4 regions of the Enterobacter sp. genome follow, and region 2 is predicted to be linked to each of the others. Evidence: predicted binding sites of a transcription regulator. Region 2 holds the regulator's gene; each other region holds the start of a gene.
The links. The regulator CRP, encoded in region 2, controls carbon source genes, mostly activating them, when cyclic AMP is high. The targets are predictions, from matches to a motif close to ATGTGANNNNNNTCACAT.

Region 1 (4,216 bases), on a different contig from region 2:
CTGCTTCGTACAGAGATTTGCCCACGTTGTGGCCCTGAGCGGCAACGAAGGTGTTCGCGATACCACCGCCAACGATCAGCTGGTCAGCGATTTTAGACAGGGAATCCAGAACGGTCAGTTTGGTAGAAACTTTAGAACCACCAACGATAGCCACCATCGGACGAGCTGGTTCTTTCAGTGCTTTACCCAGCGCTTCCAGTTCGTCAGCCAGCAGAGGACCGGCACACGCTACGTCTGCGAATTTACCGATACCGTGGGTTGACGCCTGTGCACGGTGAGCAGTACCGAAGGCATCCATCACGAATACGTCGCACAGTGCAGCGTATTTTTTGGACAGGGTTTCGTCGTCTTTCTTCTCGCCTTTGTTGAAGCGAACGTTTTCCAGAACAACCAGTTCACCGGCCGCAACTTCAACGCCGTCCAGGTAATCTTTCACCAGGCGAACCGGGTTGGACAGTTTGTCTTTCAGGTAATTAACCACTGGCAGCAGAGAGAACTCTTCGTTGTACTCGCCTTCAGTTGGACGCCCCAGGTGGGAGGTGACCATCACTTTCGCGCCCTGCTTCAGAGCCAGTTCGATGGTTGGCAGAGATGCACGGATACGCGCGTCGCTGGTCACTTTGCCATCTTTAACCGGTACGTTCAGATCGGCACGGATGAAAACGCGTTTACCAGCCAGATCCAGATCGGTCATCTTAATTACAGACATGGTGAATCCTCTCGTTGATTCTTAAAGTTTTGCAGACGCACGATGCGTCTTACCTGAAACCTTGAGCGGCCATTGCTAACGTGGTGTCGAGCATTCGGTTAGCAAAGCCCCATTCGTTATCACACCAGACCAGCGTCTTGATAAGGTGTGCGCCACTAACCCTCGTTTGCGTGCCATCAACGATGGCACTGTGCGGGTCGTGGTTAAAATCTACTGAGACCAACGGTAATTCCGTATAGTCAACTATACCATGAAATGCCCCCTGTGCCGCTTTTTGCAGCAACAGGTTGACTTCACAGGCTTTTACAGGTTTTTTCACCGTCACGCTAAGGTCGATTGCAGTAACGTTAATCGTTGGAACACGCACGGCAATCGCTTCAAACCTGTCATTAAACTGCGGAAAAATTCGGGTGATCCCTGCCGCCAGTTTTGTATCCACCGGAATGATTGACTGGCTCGCCGCGCGAGTGCGTCGTAAATCCGGATGGTAGGCGTCGATAACCTGCTGATCGTGCATGGCGGAATGAATCGTGGTCACGGTGCCGGATTCAATGCCATACGCATCGTCTAACAGTTTGATGACCGGAATAATGCAGTTGGTGGTACAGGAGGCGTTGGAAACAATGCGGTGTTCGGCCTGCAGCTCATGCTGGTTGACGCCAAACACGACGGTCGCGTCGAGGTCGTTACTGCCGGGATGAGAAAACAGGACTTTTTTCGCGCCTGCAGTCAGATGCGCTTCGCCGTGTTCGCGGTTGCCATAAACACCGGTACAGTCAAGCACGACATCCACACTCAGTTCACGCCAGGGTAGCCCGGAAATGCTGTTCTCATGCAGAACACGAATAGCGTCATCACCCACAAAAAGCAGATCTCTTTCCTGACGCACATCCCAGGCGAAACGTCCGTGGCTGGTGTCATACTTCAATAAATGCGCCATGCCCGCAGCATCCGCCAGTTCATTGATTGCCACCACGGTTACTTCCGCCCGACGTCCGGATTCATACAAAGCACGAACCACGTTACGCCCGATGCGACCGAAGCCATTAATCGCTACGCGTACGGTCATAGATCTCCTGCAAAGCAATCCCTGAGTTTGAGGTGGCTGAAAGAGTAATCCAGCTACGCCCGAAGGGGAATCCTTGCTGTCACAAACTGCGATTGATTGGTCAATTGTCGAACATTTAATCGACTGAAACGCTTCAGCAAGAATAAGCGAATCGGGGAATAAAAGGAATGTCTGTCCAGATGAATAAGAGAGCTATATGACTTGCGTCACATTTTAGGTGGAATAATGACGCAAAAAAAGCCGGGTGGCGCGCTAGCGCTTACCCGGCCTACTTTCGAGCCATTTGTAGACCCGGTAAGCGTAGCGCCACCGGGCAAAACGGCGATTACAGCAGCTCTTTCGCTTTCGCGACAACGTTCTCAACGGTGAAGCCGAACTCTTCGAACAGCTGCTCTGCCGGAGCAGACTCACCGAAGGTGGTCATACCGACGATGGCACCGTTCAGGCCCACGTATTTGAACCAGTAGTCAGCGATACCCGCTTCCACTGCCACACGCGCGGAAACCGCTTTAGGCAGAACGGATTCACGGTAAGCGGCATCCTGCTTGTCAAACGCATCGGTAGACGGCATGGAGACCACGCGCGCCTTCACGCCTTCGGCAGTCAGTTTTTCCCATGCGGCAACAGCCAGCTCAACTTCAGAACCGGTAGCGATGAAGATCAGCTCAGGCTGGCCCGTGCAATCTTTCAGCACGTAACCACCGCGAGCGATGTTCGCCAACTGCTCAGGGGTACGCTCCTGCTGCGCCAGGTTCTGACGGGAGAGGATCAGCGCGGTTGGACCGTCCTTACGCTCAACGCCGTATTTCCACGCCACCGCGGATTCAACCTGGTCACATGGACGCCATGTGCTCATGTTCGGGGTCACGCGCAGGGAAGCCACCTGCTCTACCGGCTGGTGAGTTGGGCCGTCTTCGCCCAGACCGATGGAGTCGTGGGTGTAGACCATCACCTGACGCTGTTTCATCAGCGCCGCCATACGCACGGCGTTACGGGCATATTCAACGAACATCAGGAAGGTAGAGGTGTACGGCAGGAAACCGCCGTGCAGGGAGATACCGTTGGCAATCGCGGTCATACCGAATTCACGTACACCGTAATGGATGTAGTTACCGGCAGTATCTTCGTTGATTGGCTTAGAACCAGACCACAGAGTCAGGTTAGATGGCGCCAGGTCAGCGGAGCCGCCCAGGAATTCTGGTAGCCATGGGCCGAACGCTTCAATCGCATTCTGAGACGCTTTACGGCTCGCGATTTTAGACGGGTTCGCCTGCAGCTTAGCGATAAACTCGTTCGCTTTCGCGTCGAAGTCAGACGGCATGTCACCTTTCATACGACGGGTGAATTCAGCCGCTTCCTGTGGGAAGGCTTTCGCGTAAGCAGCGAACTTCTCGTTCCAGGCCGCTTCTTTCGCCTGGCCTACTTCTTTTGCATCCCACTGAGCGTAGATCTCGGATGGGATTTCAAATGCAGGGTGTTTCCAGCCCAGCGCTTCGCGGGTCAGTGCGATTTCTGCATCGCCCAGCGGCGCGCCGTGGGAGTCGTGCGTACCCGCTTTGTTCGGTGAACCGAAGCCGATGATGGTTTTGCACATCAGCAGGGACGGCTTGTCCGTCACCGCGCGCGCTTCTTCTACTGCACGTTTAATCGAGTCAGCATCGTGACCATCAACGCCACGCACAACGTGCCAGCCGTAGGCTTCGAAACGTGCTGCGGTGTCGTCGGTGAACCAGCCTTCAACGTGACCGTCGATGGAGATACCGTTGTCGTCATAGAACGCAACCAGTTTACCCAGCTTCAGGGTACCTGCCAGGGAGCACACTTCGTGAGAAATGCCTTCCATCATGCAGCCGTCGCCCATGAACGCGTAGGTGAAGTGGTCAACGATGTCGTGACCAGGACGGTTGAACTGCGCCGCCAGGGTCTTCTCTGCAATCGCCATACCCACGGCGTTAGCAATACCCTGACCCAGCGGGCCGGTGGTGGTTTCTACGCCAGCGGTGTAGCCCACTTCCGGGTGACCTGGAGTTTTGGAGTGCAGCTGACGGAAGTTTTTCAGCTCTTCAATTGGCAGATCGTAGCCGGTGAGGTGCAGCAGGCTATAGATCAGCATAGAGCCGTGGCCGTTGGACAGCACGAAGCGGTCGCGGTCAGCCCATGACGGGTTCTGCGGGTTGTGGTTCAGGAAATCACGCCACAGGACTTCGGCGATATCAGCCATACCCATAGGGGCCCCTGGGTGGCCGGATTTGGCTTTCTGAACTGCGTCCATGCTCAGCGCACGAATAGCATTAGCAAGCTCTTTACGTGAGGACATTTTAACTCCAGATCGGACTGTTAAAGGCCATGCCCTTGACGACAGCGCGTTTTGGGCTACGCCGGAAAAAAGTGCCAACAATGTAACCCAAGCGGCATGCCATGTACATGGACCATTCTTT
Region 2 (4,216 bases):
CAGGATCTGGCTCCCGAAACGCTCGATAATCTGATTGAAAGCTTTGTATTACGCGAAGGCACCGATTATGGTGAACAGGAACGCTCGCTTGAGCAAAAGGTCAACGATGTAAAGCGCCAGCTGAAAAGCGGCGACGTGGTGCTGGTGTGGTCAGAACTGCATGAGACGGTCAATATCATGCCCCGCAACGCGTTTCACGGCTGATCTTCCACCCTTTTCAGTCAGGGAGTTGCTATGTCTGCCAGACATCCGGTTATTGCCGTTACGGGATCGAGTGGTGCGGGAACCACCACCACAAGCCTCGCATTTCGCAAGATTTTCGCCCAGCTGAATCTCCGTGCGGCGGAGGTCGAGGGCGACAGCTTTCACCGCTACACGCGTCCGGAAATGGACATGGCCATCCGTAAGGCGCGCGATCTGGGTAAACACATCAGCTACTTCGGCCCGGAGGCCAACGACTTCGGCCTGCTGGAACAAACCTTTATCGAGTACGGTCAGAGCGGCAAAGGGCAGTCCCGCAAGTATCTGCATACCTATGATGAAGCCGTTCCCTGGAATCAGGTGCCGGGAACTTTTACCCCATGGCAACCGCTGCCGGAACCCACTGACGTCCTGTTTTACGAAGGATTACACGGCGGCGTGGTCACCCCGCAACACGACGTGGCGCGCCACGTGGACCTGCTGGTCGGTGTGGTCCCTATCGTGAACCTGGAGTGGATCCAGAAGCTGACGCGCGACATGAGCGAACGTGGCCATTCGCGAGAGGCGGTAATGGACTCGGTGGTACGCTCCATGGAAGATTACATCAACTTCCTGACGCCGCAGTTCTCCCGCACCCATATCAACTTCCAGCGCGTGCCGACGGTGGATACCTCCAACCCGTTTGCCGCCAAAAGTATCCCATCCCTGGATGAGAGCTTTGTGGTGATTCATTTCCGCAATCTCGAAGGCATTGATTACCCCTGGCTACTGGCCATGCTGCAGGGCTCGTTTATTTCGCACATGAATACACTGGTCGTACCGGGCGGAAAAATGGGGCTGGCGATGGAGCTCATCATGACGCCGCTGGTGGAGCGACTGATGGAAGGGAAACAGATTGCGTGAGCATGTTCCCTCTCCCTGTGGGAGAGGGTTAGGGTGAGGGCATCAACACGCACGATGCCCCATCAATCAAGCCTCGATCACTTCATACGAATGCGTGATTTTTACCGCTTTCTCCAGCATTAACGCTACAGAGCAGTACTTCTCCGCAGACAGGTCCACCGCACGTGAAACCGCCGCATCTTTCAGTTCTTTACCCGTGACCACAAAGTGCAGGTTAATATGAGTGAACAGACGTGGCGCCTCTTCACGACGTTCTGAGGTGAGTTTAACCTCACAATCCGTCACGTCATGACGACCTTTTTGCAGAATCGACACCACGTCAATGGCGCTGCATCCGCCTGCCGCCATCAGCACCATTTCCATTGGGCTTGGCGCTTTATCGCCGGAGTTACCGTCCATTAAAATCTGGTGCCCTGACGCGGACTCGCCCAGGAACGTTAAACCTTCAACCCATTTCACGCGCGCTTGCATATTCTTAAACTCCAACGTTGCATTTTTGGTGACAGATTACGCGTGCGTTACATTTCTCGCAATGGAAGGCGACCTGCATCATGCTGAAGCGAGACACCAGGAGACACGCGGCGAAAGCTATGCTAAAACACTCTGGATGCTACAGTAATACATTGACGTTACACATGTATGCAGAGGACATCAAACTTTACTGGCTGCGAAACGTTACGGTAGCCGACTTCCCAGGGTATGGGTAAGAATTCGATTGCAACCCCAGAGTCCGGATGCATCTGATGACTCTGGTGACAGCTTATAACAGAGGATAACAGCGCATGGTGCTTGGCAAACCGCAAACAGACCCGACTCTCGAATGGTTCTTGTCTCATTGCCACATTCATAAGTACCCATCTAAGAGCACGCTGATTCACCAGGGTGAAAAAGCGGAAACGTTGTATTACATCGTTAAAGGCTCGGTGGCAGTGCTGATCAAAGATGAAGAAGGGAAAGAGATGATCCTTTCTTATCTGAACCAGGGCGATTTCATCGGTGAACTGGGCCTGTTTGAAGAGGGCCAGGAACGTAGCGCCTGGGTTCGAGCAAAGACAGCATGTGAAGTGGCTGAAATTTCTTACAAGAAGTTCCGTCAGCTGATTCAGGTTAACCCTGACATCCTGATGCGTCTTTCTTCCCAGATGGCGCGCCGTCTGCAGGTCACCTCAGAGAAAGTGGGTAACCTCGCCTTCCTGGACGTTACCGGCCGTATCGCGCAGACCCTGCTGAACCTGGCGAAACAGCCAGACGCCATGACCCACCCGGACGGCATGCAAATTAAAATTACCCGTCAGGAAATTGGTCAGATCGTCGGTTGCTCCCGTGAAACAGTGGGCCGTATCCTGAAAATGCTGGAAGATCAAAACCTGATCTCCGCCCACGGTAAAACCATCGTGGTCTACGGAACGCGTTAATTCCGCTTAAACGGCGTGCCATCGCCAGGTGTCACGCCGTTTTTGTCTCTATTCCCCATGTGGCGCAGGCTGATCTATCACCCGGAAGTTAACTACGCACTGCGACAAACGCTGGTGTTGTGTCTTCCTGTGGCCATAGGTCTGATCCTCGGACATCTTCAGCAGGGCCTGCTGTTTTCCCTCGTGCCCGCCTGCTGCAACATCGCCGGTCTGGACACGCCGCATAAGCGCTTTTTCAAACGCCTGATCGTTGGCGGCTGCCTGTTTGCGGGCTGTAGCCTCGCCGTACAGCTTTTACTGGCTCGTGATATCCCGCTGCCGCTGATCCTGACCGTGCTGGCGATGACCCTCGGCGTCACGGCGGAAATCAGTTCGCTGCACGCTCGCCTGCTTCCCGCGTCGCTGATTGCGGCCATCTTCACGCTGAGTCTCGCCGGGAATATGCCGGTGTGGGAGCCGCTGCTGATCTACGCTCTGGGGACGCTGTGGTACGGGCTGTTTAACTGGTTTTGGTTCTGGCTGTGGCGGGAACAGCCGCTGCGCGAATCCCTGAGCCTGCTCTATGTGCAGCTTGCGGATTACTGCGAGGCCAAATACACCCTGCTCACTCAGCATACCGATCCGGAAAAATCCTTACCGCCGCTGCTGACGCGCCAGCAGAAGGTGGTGGATCTCATAAGCCAGTGCTATCAGCAGCTACACATGCTCACCGCCAACAAGAATCACGAATACAAACGGCTGCTGCGCACCTTCCAGGTCGGGCTCGATCTGCAGGAACATATCTCCGTTAGCCTTCATCATCCGCAGGAGGTGCAAAAGCTGGTCGAGCGCAGCCACGCCGAAGCGGTGATCCGCTGGAACGCGCAGTCCGTCTCCGCACGCCTGCGGGTGCTGGCCGATGATATTCTCTATCACCGCTACCCCACGCGCTTTAACATGGATAAACAGCTCGGCGCGCTGGAGAAAATCGCCCGCCAGCATCCGGATAACCCGGTCGGACAGTTTGCCGCCTGGCACTTCAGCCGCATCGCCCGGGTGTTGCGCACCCAGCGTCCGCTTTATCCACGAGACCTGATGGCGGATAAGCAAAAACGGCTGCCGTTATTGCCCGCGCTCAAAAGCTATCTTTCTTTTAAATCTTCCGCCCTGCGCAACGCCGCAAGGATTAGCGTGATGCTCAGTACCGCCAGCCTGATGGGCATGGCGCTGCATCTGCCGAAGCCCTACTGGATCTTAATGACCGTGCTGTTTGTCACCCAGAACGGCTACGGTGCCACGCGGGTGCGTATTCTGCACCGGGCGGGCGGCACCATGGCCGGACTGATCATTGCGGGCGTGACGCTGCACTTCCACGTGCCGGAAGGCTATACCCTTGCAGGGATGCTGGCGATCACGCTGGTGAGCTATCTAATTATCCGCAAAAACTACGGCTGGGCGATGGTGGGCTTTACGGTGACGGCGGTATATACCCTGCAGCTGCTTACGCTCAATGGCGAACAGTTTATTGTCGCCAGGCTGATTGATACTCTGATCGGCTGCCTGATTGCCTTTGGCGGCATGGTCTGGCTCTGGCCGCAATGGCAGAGCGGGCTGCTGAGACAGAACGCCCACGACGCGCTGGAGGCCGACCAGCAGGCCATTCGCCTGATCCTGAGCGACGACCCGCAGCCGTCCCCGCTGGCGTATCAGCGCATGAA
Region 3 (4,216 bases), on a different contig from region 2:
GGTAAGCGTAAGCGCCACCGGGCTTTTCAGTTACTTGTTTTCGTCAGGCAGCGCATACGCGACAATATAGTCGCCCATCTTCGTGCCAAACGAACCGTGACCGCCCGCAGAGATGACAACGTACTGCTTGCCATTCACTTCATAGGTCATCGGCGTGGCTTGTCCACCCGCTGGCAGACGGCCTTGCCACAGTTTCTCACCGTTGGTCATGTTGTACGCGCGCAGGTAGTTATCTGCGGTTGCCGCGATGAACAGCACGTTACCGGCGGTGGAAATTGGGCCACCCAGCATTGGCATACCCATATTGAACGGCACCGGAACCGGCATAGGGAACGGCATGCTGTCCTGTGGCGTACCAATACGTTTTTTCCACACGATCTGGTTAGTTTTCAGATCCAGACCGGAGATGTAACCCCAGGCAGGCTGTTTACACGGCAGACCAAACGGAGACAGGAACGGGTTCAGCGTTACGCCGAACGGTACGCCGTACTGCGGCTGAATGCCGGCTTCGGTACCGCTGCCTTTCGCGTCTTTCGGCTGTTCCATTGGGTTGCCCGGACCGCGTGGGATCAGACGGGAAACGAACGGCAGCGCCATCGGGTTGGCAATTGCCACCTGACGGTTAGGATCAACGGAGATCCCGCCCCACTCGAACATCCCCAGGTTACCCGGGAAGACCAGCGTGCCCTGCTCAGAAGGCGGGGTGAAGATGCCTTCATAGCGCAGCTGATGGAACATCACGCGGCACACCAGCTGGTCAAACATTGTGGCGCCCCACATGTCTGCCCCGCTGAGGTCTTTCTTCGGACGGAAGCTCAGGTCGGAGAACGGCTGGGTTTTGCTGACGTAATCGCCTTTCGCCGCACCCTGCGGTACCGGTTTTTCCGGTGCAGGCACAACCAGCTTGCCGTTGCTGCGATCCAGCACGAAGATGTTGCCGGTTTTGGCCGGGGCGTAAATCACCGGCACGGTTTTACCGTTTACAGTAATGTCCGCCAGCGTCGGCTGGGACGGCATATCCATATCCCACAGATCGTGGTGAACGGTCTGGTAGCTCCAGGCCAGCTTACCGGTGGTTGCGTTCAACGCCACGATAGCGCTGGCATAACGTTCCTGTTCCGGCGTGCGGTTACCGCCCCAGATATCTGGCGTAGTAACGCCCATCGGCAGGTAGACCAGGTCCAGCTTCGCGTCATACGCCGCTGGTGCCCAGGAGTTTGGCGAGTTAAAGGTAAAGGTGTGCTCGTCAGACGGGATCGCGTTTGGATCTTTCGCGCCCGGGTCGAAGGCCCACAGCAGTTTACCGGTATTCACGTCGAAACCACGGATAACGCCGGAGGTTTCACGCGTGGAGAAGTTATCCGTTACCGAACCGGCAATCACGATGGTTTTATCGGTGATGATTGGCGGTGAGGTTGGCTCATACAGACCCGGCGTGGTGTCAGGCATGTTGGTCTGCAGATTCAGGATACCTTTGTTGGCAAAGGTTTCGCACAGCTTGCCCGTTTCGGCATTGATGGCGAACAGGCGACCATCGTTGACCGGCAGCATGATGCGGCGAGGACAGTCGGCAATGACTTCCGGGCTCGCATTATCCGGGCGCGCTTCGTGGTAAGAGACGCCACGGCAGGTCACGTGCTGGAAGGACGGGTTGGAGTTCAGCTGCGGATCGAAGTGCCATTTCTCTTTACCGGTGGCCGCGTCGAGCGCGAACAGACGCTGGTGCGCCGTACACAGATAAAGCATATCGCCGACTTTAATTGGCGTCACTTCGTTGGTCAGTTCACCCGGATCGTTCGGCATCTTCAGGTCGCCGGTACGGAATACCCAGGCTTCTTTCAGGTTTTTAACGTTGTCCGCGTTGATCTGCTTCAGCGGGGAGTAACGCTGGCCTTCCTGGTTACGACCATAGGCAGGCCAGTCGCCGTCAGCGACCTGAGAGATCGCCGCCGCAGGCGTCGATTCTGCGTTCAGCGTACCGTTGATCTCCTGCGGGTCGTTAAAGCCGGCCCAGGTCAGGATACCGCCGCTGATCAGCAGGGCTACTACCAGCGCCGCAACGGCACCGCTGGACGGCACGATCAGGCGACGCCAGACAAACGGCAGGATCAGCCATATACCGAAGAAGACCAGAATATCGCTGCGCGGCGTCAGCGCCCAGAAGTCAAAGCCGACTTCCCAGACGCCCCAGATCATGGTGGCAAGAAGGAATGCGGCATACAGCCACAGTGCGGATTGTTTTCTACGCAACAGCAGGACGGTTACGGCAACCATCACCAGGCCCGCAATCGGGTAGTACCAGGAGCCGCCTAAAGCGACCAGCCAGACGCCACCGATTAACAGATACAGCGCGCAGAAGGCTGCGAACGCTGCTGTTAATGTCACCAGTAGACGCGGCTGTTTAGAGTTTGTTTCAGCCATAGAAAGTGTACTCGTCAGTTTTTGTTAATAATTTGCTAGCAACTAATTATAGGTATTAACAAGTGTGATCGGAATCACAATATTTGCTTTTTATAACTCATACGCCAGGCTTATCCATTTGCTGATATAATGAGGGGCTTGCGTATCAGTGCTGGATATTAACTCATCCGTATTGAGAGATTTTCATTAAAATCATTTGGTTAGTAATATGAAACATACTGTTGAAGTGATGATCCCGGAAGCCGAGATCAAAGCGCGTATCGCCGAACTGGGTCGTCAAATCACCGAACATTACAAGGACAGCGGCAGCGAAATGGTGCTGGTCGGTCTGTTGCGTGGCTCTTTCATGTTCATGGCAGACCTGTGCCGTGAAGTGCATGTGCCCCACGAAGTCGATTTTATGACCGCCTCCAGCTACGGCAGCGGCATGTCCACCACCCGTGATGTGAAAATCCTGAAAGACCTGGATGAAGATATTCGTGGCAAAGATGTGTTGATCGTTGAGGACATTATCGACTCCGGCAATACGCTGTCAAAAGTGCGCGAGATCCTGAGCCTGCGTGAGCCAAAATCGCTGGCGATTTGCACCCTGCTGGATAAGCCTGACCGCCGTGAAGTGCAGGTGCCGGTAGAGTTCGTGGGTTTCTCAATTCCTGACGAATTCGTCGTCGGTTACGGCATTGACTACGCGCAGCGTTATCGCCATCTGCCGTATGTTGGGAAAGTGGTATTGCTGGACGAGTAATTGCGGGCTGATGCCCTCACCCCGGCCCTCTCCCGCAGGGAGAGGGAGAACATCCCCGGCTTTATTTATGATTCACATGCTTAAGCTGAAGGTTGGCAATCCCAGAACGGTAACGCTGCTCCAGCGTTTCGCGGTTGGTGGCAGTCACTTCCAGATTGCGCAGCAGACCATCGTGAATTCCGTACGCCCAGCCGTGGATAGAGACCTTCTGCCCGCGTTTCCACGCTGATTGCATGATCGTTGAGTGGCCCAGGTTATACACCTGCTCCATCACGTTGAGTTCGCAAAGGGTATCCATGCGACGCTCCTGCGGCATTTCACCCAGCAGTGAGCTATGTTTGAACCAGATATCGCGGATGTGCAGTAGCCAGTTATCAATGAGCCCCAGTTCCGTGTTTTCAACCGCCGCCTGCACGCCGCCGCAGCCGTAATGGCCGCAAATGATGATGTGCTCGACTTGCAGAACGTCAACGGCATACTGAACAACAGAAAGACAGTTGAGATCGGTGTGAATCACCAGATTGGCAACGTTGCGGTGAACGAACAGTTCGCCGGGCTCAAGGCCTGTCAGGCGCTCCGCCGGTACGCGGCTGTCGGAGCATCCAATCCAGAGAAAGCGTGGGTTTTGCGCCTGCGCGAGTTTTCCAAAAAATCCGGGGTCTTCCTCCACCAGCATTTTTGACCATAGTGCATTGTTGCTGATGAGTGTATCTATGTTGTTCATGGAGGTTAGCGACCTGTAACCGAGTAATTGCGTTGCGCTACTATAGGGTAACCCGACTTTTAATGAAACCACACAACGTGTGTCAGAACTGAAGGTAAGTTAATTTCATGGCAATTGCACTGGAGCTTGAACAGCTTAAAAAAACCTATCCGGGCGGCGTTCAGGCGCTACGCGGAATAGATCTTAAAGTAGAGGCCGGTGATTTTTACGCGCTTCTGGGGCCGAACGGCGCGGGGAAATCGACCACCATTGGGATTATCAGCTCGCTGGTCAACAAAACGTCCGGCCGGGTGAGCGTCTTTGGTTACGACCTGCAAAAAGATGTG
Region 4 (4,216 bases), on a different contig from region 2:
GCTTCCAGCTTAGCGATGGACTCCACTACGCCCGGGTAGCGCGCCAGCACGTCGGCCGGAATTTCAGGCAGGCTAATGGATTCGGCGATGATGCGGTTTTTAATGTGGCGTTCAAAGACTTCGGACAGACCCTGCACGCGCGCTTCATTGCGGGTGTTACCGGCGGACATACCGTTGGACACATACAGGTTGCCGACGATGTTCATCGGAATATAAACGGTCTGCTCGTCAGACTGGCGGGTGAACGGCAGGGCGCAGATCCCACGGTCTTCATTGCCAGACTGCAGATCGATCAGCATGCTGGCGGTCAGTTCGTTGTCTGGATCGTAGAAGGCACGCAGGCGTGAGTCGAGAATACCTTCCGGCAGTTCGTCGTCTTCGGTCAGCGGGAACCATTTTTCATTTGGATAGTGAACGAACGGGCCGTTAGCGATAGTCTCGCCCAGCCAGAAGTCAGCGAAGAAATAGTTGGTGGACAGACGCTCAAAATACTCACCCAGCGCAGAGGCCAGTGCCGCTTTTTTTGTCGCGCCTTTACCGTTGGTAAAGCACAGGGCACAGTCTTTATCGCGAATATGCACGGACCAGACGTGAGGCACCGGATTGAGCCAGGAGGCTTCTTCGATGTTAAAACCCAGGTCGGTCAGTTTCTGCTGGAAGCGAGCGATGGAATCTTCCAGAGCGGCATCTTTGCCGGGGATAAACGTTTGAGTCATGGCGTTCACTTTTATCGTACGTAAAGCGCGCAATGATACGGGTTTTGCGTGACGGGTGCTATCTTCGGCGAAAATAAATGGCTGGGCTATGCTTAGTGGCAGTAACTGACTGTTAAGGCATAGAAAAATGAAAGCATTTGATCTCCAGCGGATGGCGTTTGATAAAGTTCCTCCTGAATTTCTGGGCGAAGTGGCGCTGCGCAGCCTGTATACCTTCGTACTTGTCTTCCTGTTTCTTAAAATCACCGGCCGTCGCGGCGTACGGCAGATGTCGCTCTTTGAGGTGTTGATCATCCTGACGCTGGGTTCAGCGGCGGGGGATGTCGCCTTCTATGATGATGTGCCGATGGTGCCGGTGTTTATCGTTTTTGTTTCACTGGCGCTTCTTTATCGCCTTGTCATGTGGCTGATGTCGAAAAGCGAAAAGCTGGAAGATCTGCTTGAGGGGAAGCCGGTCGTTATCGTCGAGGACGGGCAGTTGGCCTGGGAAAATGTACAAAGCGCCAATATGACCGAGTTTGAGTTCTTTATGGAGCTACGACTGAATAGCGTTGAACAGCTCGGGCAGGTGCGTCTGGCGATCATGGAGACCAACGGGCAGATCAGCGTCTATTACTATTCTGACGACGAGGTGAAGCCGGGACTGTGTATCCTGCCGGATATGCTGATCGAGCGTTTCAGAACCGTACCTGAGTCAGGCGAGTATGCCTGCGTGAGATGTAGCCATGTGCTCGCGATGCAGCCGGGGGATCGTCAATTATGCCCCCGCTGTGCAAATCCGGAATGGACGAAGGTTAGCCGGGCCAAACGCATCACCTGACAGCCATTTTGTCGGTTTTGTCATGGCGAGGCGGCAGATTGTTTTGTGTGACGCGGGGCACATTTCACGGGTCATAAGTTTTAGACATTGCGGCGCGTGTCACTGAATGATAAAACCGATATCCACAGTTATAACTTATGGCTTTTAGCGTGGTGAGGGGAAATGGCTCAAGTCTTTAATTTCAGTTCAGGTCCGGCAATGTTACCGGCAGACGTGCTTAAACAGGCTCAACAGGAACTCTGTGACTGGAACGGTCTCGGTACGTCGGTGATGGAAATCAGCCACCGTGGTAAAGAGTTTATTCAGGTGGCCGAAGAGGCAGAAAAGGATTTTCGCGATCTGCTGAATATTCCCTCGAACTACAAAGTATTGTTCTGCCACGGCGGTGGACGCGGCCAGTTTGCAGGCGTTCCGCTGAATATCCTCGGTGACAAAACGACGGCAGACTACGTTGATGCAGGATACTGGGCGGCAAGCGCCGTTAAAGAAGCGCATAAATACTGCACGCCGAATGTTATCGACGCAAAAGTGACCGTTGATGGCCTGCGCGCCGTGAAGCCAATGAGCGAGTGGCAGCTTTCTGATAACGCAGCGTACCTGCACTACTGCCCGAACGAAACCATTGACGGGATTGCCATCGACGAGACGCCAAACTTCGGCAGCGATGTCGTGGTTGCCGCCGACTTCTCCTCCACCATTCTGTCTGCGCCAATTGATGTCAGCCGCTACGGCGTTATCTATGCGGGCGCGCAGAAAAATATCGGTCCGGCCGGTTTGACTATCGTCGTCGTGCGTGAAGACCTGCTGGGTAAAGCACATACATCCTGCCCGTCGATTCTTGATTACACCGTGCTGAACGACAACGATTCTATGTTCAACACCCCACCGACGTTTGCCTGGTACCTTTCCGGCCTGGTCTTCAAATGGCTGAAGCAAAACGGCGGCGTGGCGCAGATGGACAAGGTGAATCAGCAGAAAGCAGAACTGCTGTATGGCGTGATCGACAAAAGCGATTTCTATCGCAACGATGTGGCGAAAGCTAACCGTTCCCGGATGAACGTGCCGTTCCAGCTGGCGGACAGCAGCCTGGATAAAGTGTTCCTTGAAGAGTCCTTCGCGGCAGGCCTGCATTCGCTCAAAGGTCACCGTGTCGTTGGCGGCATGCGTGCCTCCATCTATAACGCGATGCCGCTGGAAGGCGTTAAAGCTCTGACAGATTTCATGATCGACTTCGAACGTCGCCACGGTTAATAGCGCTGTTTTCACCCCCGTAGCCCTGCTGCGGGGTTTTTATTATGTTGAGTTGAGAGTTAAGTTTTCATGGAATCCCTGACGTTACAACCTATCGCGCGGGTAGATGGCACCATTAATCTGCCTGGTTCAAAAAGTGTCTCGAACCGCGCTCTACTGCTGGCAGCACTGGCAAACGGCACCACCGTCCTTACAAACCTGCTGGACAGCGATGACGTACGCCATATGCTCAATGCGCTGAAAGCGTTGGGTGTTCATTACATTCTCTCCGACGATCGTACCCGCTGCGAAGTGACCGGCAGCGGCGGCGCGCTGCAGACGGATGAAGAGCTTGAGCTGTTTCTGGGCAATGCGGGTACCGCGATGCGTCCGCTGGCGGCGGCCCTGTGTCTTGGGCGCAACAACATTGTGCTGACCGGCGAACCTCGCATGAAAGAGCGTCCGATTGGCCATCTGGTGGATGCACTGCGTCAGGGCGGCGCGCAGGTTGAGTATCTGGAGCAGGAAAACTATCCGCCACTGCGTCTGCGCGGTGGTTTTAACGGCGGTCACGTCGAGGTTGACGGCAGCGTCTCCAGCCAGTTCCTGACGGCACTGCTGATGACCGCGCCGCTGGCACCGCAGGATACGGTTATTACGATTAAAGGCGAGCTGGTCTCCAAACCTTATATTGATATCACGCTGCACCTGATGAAAACCTTCGGTGTCGAGGTGGAAAACCAGTCTTATCAGCGCTTCGTGGTGCGTGGGGCACAGCAGTACCAGTCTCCGGGCAGCTATCTGGTTGAAGGCGACGCTTCGTCGGCTTCTTACTTCCTGGCTGCGGGCGCGATCAAAGGCGGTACCGTGAAGGTCACCGGTATTGGTCGCAATAGCGTGCAGGGCGACATCCGTTTTGCGGACGTGCTGGAAAAAATGGGCGCGGTTGTGACCTGGGGTGATGACTTCATCGCCTGTACCCATGGCGATCTGAAGGCCATCGACATGGACATGAACCATATTCCGGATGCGGCGATGACCATTGCCACTGCGGCGCTGTTTGCAAAAGGCACCACCACGCTGCGTAATATCTACAACTGGCGCGTAAAAGAGACTGACCGTCTGTTCGCGATGGCGACTGAGCTGCGTAAGGTCGGCGCTGAGGTGGAAGAGGGCGAAGACTACATTCGCATCACGCCTCCTGCAAAACTGCAGGTTGCCGAGATCGGAACCTACAACGATCACCGTATGGCGATGTGCTTCTCGCTGGTGGCGTTGTCAGACACGCCTGTGACCATCCTTGACCCGAAATGTACGGCGAAAACGTTCCCGGACTACTTCGAACAGCTGGCACGCATTAGCACACTGGCCTGATAACACCTTGCCGCATCGCCTGATGCGGCATTTCCTTACGCTTCCTGACGAACACTTCCGTTCATTTCTTCTACAC

Region 1: the regulator CRP is predicted to act here: its motif matches at 1,973-1,990, upstream of epd (erythrose-4-phosphate dehydrogenase).
Region 3: the regulator CRP is predicted to act here: its motif matches at 2,484-2,501, upstream of hpt (hypoxanthine phosphoribosyltransferase).
Region 4: the regulator CRP is predicted to act here: its motif matches at 1,582-1,599, upstream of serC (3-phosphoserine/phosphohydroxythreonine transaminase).

What each region holds. Positions count from the first base shown of each region.
Region 1 is NZ_CDRQYH010000034.1:6,141-10,356, forward strand. It holds gene pgk (phosphoglycerate kinase) at 1-709, opposite strand, end outside; gene epd (erythrose-4-phosphate dehydrogenase) at 759-1,778, opposite strand; gene tkt (transketolase) at 2,104-4,095, opposite strand.
Region 2 is NZ_CDRQYH010000005.1:94,855-99,070, reverse strand. It holds gene ACWYRJ_RS03255 (YheU family protein) at 1-204, shown strand, start outside; gene ACWYRJ_RS03250 (phosphoribulokinase) at 235-1,104, shown strand; gene ACWYRJ_RS03245 (OsmC family protein) at 1,171-1,575, opposite strand; gene crp (cAMP-activated global transcriptional regulator CRP) at 1,887-2,519, shown strand; gene ACWYRJ_RS03235 (YccS/YhfK family putative transporter) at 2,577-4,216, shown strand, end outside.
Region 3 is NZ_CDRQYH010000001.1:65,092-69,307, reverse strand. It holds gene ACWYRJ_RS00315 (glucose/quinate/shikimate family membrane-bound PQQ-dependent dehydrogenase) at 31-2,421, opposite strand; gene hpt (hypoxanthine phosphoribosyltransferase) at 2,630-3,166, shown strand; gene can (carbonate dehydratase) at 3,228-3,890, opposite strand; gene ACWYRJ_RS00300 (ABC transporter ATP-binding protein) at 3,998-4,216, shown strand, end outside.
Region 4 is NZ_CDRQYH010000089.1:3,979-8,194, forward strand. It holds gene ycaO (30S ribosomal protein S12 methylthiotransferase accessory factor YcaO) at 1-716, opposite strand, end outside; gene ACWYRJ_RS18710 (DUF421 domain-containing protein) at 844-1,536, shown strand; gene serC (3-phosphoserine/phosphohydroxythreonine transaminase) at 1,699-2,787, shown strand; gene aroA (3-phosphoshikimate 1-carboxyvinyltransferase) at 2,857-4,140, shown strand.